DNA from 2 places in the Arthrobacter sp. zg-Y895 genome. Region 1 is predicted to be linked to the other one. Evidence: predicted binding sites of a transcription regulator. Region 1 holds the regulator's gene; the other holds the start of a gene.

Region 1 (2,200 bases):
CCTGCAGGATTCCGGTTTTCCAGTCCAGGTGACGGGGAACCACCGGCCAGGCGGTACGTCCGATCACGGACGGCTTGATGGCCTGCCAGACGTCCACGTACGGATGCCCGACAATCAAGACGTTGCCCGGCGCGCCGGGGGAGGTCATCGCCTCGGCTGCGATGCGCGATTCCTTGGAACCCGGAACCAGATGATCCACCAGGATGCCCAGCCTGCGTCCCGGGCCCGGGGCGAACTCCCGGACCGCGGAGTACAGGTCATCGACGCCGTGGAGGGGCTCGACGACGATCCCTTCCACCCGCAGGTCATCGCCCCAGACCTTCTCCACCAGTTCGGCGTCGTGCTTGCCCTCCACCCAGATACGGCTGGCCCGGGCGGTGCGGGCGCGCTGGTTGGCGACGCGCACCGAGCCGGACGCCGTCCGGGCCGGTCCTGCCTTGGCTGCCGCCGCGGCCGCGGGCACAACTTCCACCGGCTCGCCCTCGAGCAGGAAGCCGAAGCCCAGTTCGAAGGATTTCTTTTTCCCGCGCCGGTCTTCCAGCACCATCAGGTGCAGTCCGCCGGATTTCTCCACGCGTACCACCGCACCAACCCAGCCCGAGGCAACGTCCTCAAGGACCAGGCCGGTTTCGGCGCCGACTTTGCGCAGGACGGTCCGGGCCGGCGCAGTGATGTCCTGCGGACCCCAGGAAAAGCTGGACACGGAAGTTGCCTCACTTACGGTTCTGATCGGGCGGAAACCGCAGCAGGCCACGGGTTCCTCAATGCTAGCAACGCTGCCGATCCGTACTAGACTTGGCACTTGAACACTGTGAGTGCTAAACGTCCGGCGCTCTGCCCATAGGTCACCACGCAGGCCAACACGCAGATCAAAATGCCGATCAAACCGCCGATCAACAGGGAGGGAAAACCATGAGTGAGCCACGCCGACTCGAGGTCCTCCGCGCCATTGTTGAGGACTACGTCCATTCGCGCGAGCCCGTGGGATCCAAGGCACTTGTGGAACGCCATCACCTGGGCGTTTCCTCGGCGACCATCCGCAACGACATGGCCGCACTTGAGGAAGAGGGGCTGATCACCGCCCCGCACACGTCCGCCGGGCGCATCCCCACCGACAAGGGCTACCGCCTGTTCGTCGACCGGATTTCCGACGTCAAGCCGCTCTCCGCTCCCGAACGCCGCGCCATCCAGTCGCTGCTGGAGGAAGCCGACGACCTCGACGATGTGATGGATCGTACCGTCAGGCTGTTGTCCCAGCTGACCAACCAGGTGGCCGTGGTGCAGTACCCGCATCTGGGCAATGCCAAGGTCCGGCACATTGAATTTGTCCTGCTGGCTCCGGCGCAGGTGCTGGTGGTGCTCATCTCGACCACGGGGCGGGTGGAGCAGCGGGTCATTACCGTTCCGCAGCCGGTGACGGAACCGGACCTGAGTGACCTTCGCCAGCACTTCCTGACCGCGTTGGCAGGCACGCCGCTGAGCAGCATCACCAGCCAGCTGGCCAATGCCCTTGCCACTGTGCCGGCCGAACGCAGGCGCGTGGGCAACGCCCTGGGCCACTGCCTGGAGCAGCTTGCGGGCATCAACCGCGAGGACCGCATGGTGATGGCAGGGACAGCCAACCTGGCCCGCTCCACTGTAGACTTCCCGCTGACTATCGGTCCCGTGCTCGAAGCGCTCGAGGAACAAGTGGTGATGCTGCGGCTGCTGTCGGAGATGGAACAGGATGCCCGCGGCGTTGCCGTCCGGATCGGGCGGGAGAATCCGTACGGCGGATTGTCGGAAGCGTCTGTGGTGGCTACGGGATACGGTCCCGACGCCACCGCTAAGGTCGGCATTCTCGGTCCCACGCGGATGGACTATCCCACCACCATGGCAGCGGTGCGAGCCGTGGCCAGGTACCTGTCCCGAATACTGAACAACTAACGCGGTCCCCAGCACTTACGGACCCGCCCGCCGGGGAACCGGCGGGAACCCAACCTCCGTCTTCAAAGTTTGAAGGCACGCAATACAGGAAAGCGATGTGCACGAGTGAGCGATCACTACCAGGTTCTGGGTGTCGGACGAGACGCCACCGGTGAAGAAATCAAGAAGGCGTACCGGAAGCTAGCCCGCAAGCTGCACCCGGACGTCAACAATGCTCCGGGTGCCTCGGACGAATTCAAAGCCGTATCGCACGCCTACGAGGTTCTTTCCGATC
Region 2 (2,200 bases), on a different contig from region 1:
AGGGCTTCCCCGTCTACGTCTTCGGCGATGATGAACAGCGGCTTGGAGGTCTGCAGAGCCTTTTCCAGCAGCGGCAGGAACTCGGCGACGGAGGAGATCTTGCCGGAGTTGATCAGGATCAGCGCGTCTTCGAGGACGGCTTCCTGGCGCTCCGGGTCGGTCACGAAGTACGGCGAGAGGTAGCCCTTGTCGAACTGCATGCCCTCGGTGATGGCCAGCTCGGTCTGCGTCGAGGAGGACTCCTCGATCGTGATGACGCCGTCCTTGCCGACGGTGTCGAAGGCCTGGGCCAGCAGCTCGCCGATCTCGGTGCTCTGCGCGGAGATTGCCGCAACGTGGGCAACCTGGTTGCCTTCAACTTCCTTGGCGTTCTCCAGCAGGCGCTTGGCTACCGCGTCAACGGAAACCTCGATGCCGCGCTTGAGCTGCCCGGGGGCAGCACCGGCGGCAACGTTGCGCAGGCCTTCCTTGACCAGGGCCTGTGCCAGCACGGTGGCCGTGGTGGTGCCGTCGCCGGCAACATCGTTGGTCTTGGTGGCTACTTCCTTGGCCAGCTGTGCACCGAGGTTCTCGTACGGGTCGTCCAGCTCAATTTCGCGGGCAATCGTGACGCCGTCGTTGGTGATGGTGGGAGCGCCCCAGGTCTTGGCCAGGACGACGTTGCGGCCGCGCGGGCCGAGGGTCACCTTGACCGTGTTGGCGAGCTTATCGACGCCTGCTTCGAGCGAGCGACGGGCGGAGTCATTGAACTCCAACTGCTTTGCCATGTGTGTGTCCTTTCCGACAACTACATCTGCACCTACATCAGAAAACCCCGGCCAGAATCGTGGCCGGGGTTTTCCAGGGGAACTACTTTACGACGACGGCCAGCACGTCGCGGGCGGACAGCACCAGGTATTCCTGGCCGCCGTGCTTGACTTCGGTTCCGCCGTACTTGGAGTAAATGACTACGTCGCCTTCGGCAACGTCAACCGGGATGCGGTTGCCGTTGTCATCAACGCGGCCGGGTCCAACTGCAACTACTTCACCCTCCTGGGGCTTTTCCTTTGCAGTGTCCGGGATTACCAGGCCGGAAGCAGTGGTCTGCTCGGCTTCGAGGGGGCGGACAACAATACGATCCTCAAGGGGCTTAATAGAGACCGACACTCGGGCTCTCCTTTGCGTAGTTTCTAACGGAATGGGGCCGTTGGTCTGGCGCTGGCCGTCGTCGCGGTGCCGGTTCGCGCTTTCCCTTCGGGAGTTAGCACCCTCACGTTCGGAGTGCTAACTCAGACTTTATGCAACGGTTAGCACTCGGTCAAGGTGAGTGCCAGCGTGCGCCGCCTGCCCGCCCCTCTCCCCCGTACTGGCGGGCAGGTAAATGAAGAACGGGATTTGCTTAGGTTCTCCTAACCGGGATAGTTTTCATCTGCGCACCATTAGAAAACATTTCTGTGACCTAATCCCCGGATTGGCACATCGACTCTCACCGGAGCCCCCATGATCACTAAGTCCCGCCTGCTGGCCGGAACCGCCCTTGTGTCCCTCCTCGCGCTCAGCGCCTGCTCCACTGAAGCAGCAGAGGCGGACGTCGAGTCCGCACAGGCCTCAACCGTGACGGTCGAGCACGCCCAGGGAAGCACCGAAGTTCCGGTGAACCCGGAGACCGTGTACACGTTCGACCTCGGCGCCCTCGACACCATGGATGCCCTCGACATTGACGTCGACGGCGTGCCTGCCGCCAACTTCCCTCAGAGCCTCTCCCAGTACGGCGCCGAAGAGATCACCAAGATCGGCAGCATGAAGGAGCCCGACTTCGAAGCGATCAACGCCGGCGCTCCGGACCTGATCATCATTTCCGGCCGGGTTGCCGATTCTTACGAAGAATTAAGCAAGATTGCCCCCACCATCGACCTCAGCGTCGATAACGCCGATTCCTGGAACTCCTTCAAGGAAAACACCCAGACCCTCGGCACGATCTTCGAAAAGGAAGACCTGGTTGAAGAGAAACTGGGCGCCCTTGAAGGCAAGGTCGAAGACACCAAGGAACTGGCCGCCGACGCCGGCAACGGCCTGATCGTTATGACCAGCGGCGGGGAAATGACCGCCTACGGCGCAGGCTCGCGGTTCGGCATCATCCACGACGTCCTGGGCCTGGAACCGGCCGCCGAAGTCAAGGGCGAAGGTAAGCACGGCGAATCCGTTTCCTTCAATTACATTG

Evidence for each region. The regulator HrcA, encoded in region 1, represses chaperone genes, less so after heat shock. The targets are predictions, from matches to a motif close to TTNGCACTCGNNNNNNNCGAGTGCNAA.
Region 2: groES (co-chaperone GroES) is a predicted target of HrcA. The motif match lies at 1,287-1,313, and genes of this name have one in related genera.

Annotation. Positions count from the first base shown of each region.
Region 1 covers NZ_JAJFZY010000004.1:229,186-231,385, forward strand. Annotated here, with positions in the region: gene LJ760_RS07805 (DUF3097 family protein) at 1-703, opposite strand, end outside; gene hrcA (heat-inducible transcriptional repressor HrcA) at 913-1,926, shown strand; gene dnaJ (molecular chaperone DnaJ) at 2,032-2,200, shown strand, end outside.
Region 2 covers NZ_JAJFZY010000002.1:26,562-28,761, forward strand. Annotated here, with positions in the region: gene groL (chaperonin GroEL) at 1-767, opposite strand, end outside; gene groES (co-chaperone GroES) at 850-1,146, opposite strand; gene LJ760_RS01660 (siderophore ABC transporter substrate-binding protein) at 1,480-2,200, shown strand, end outside.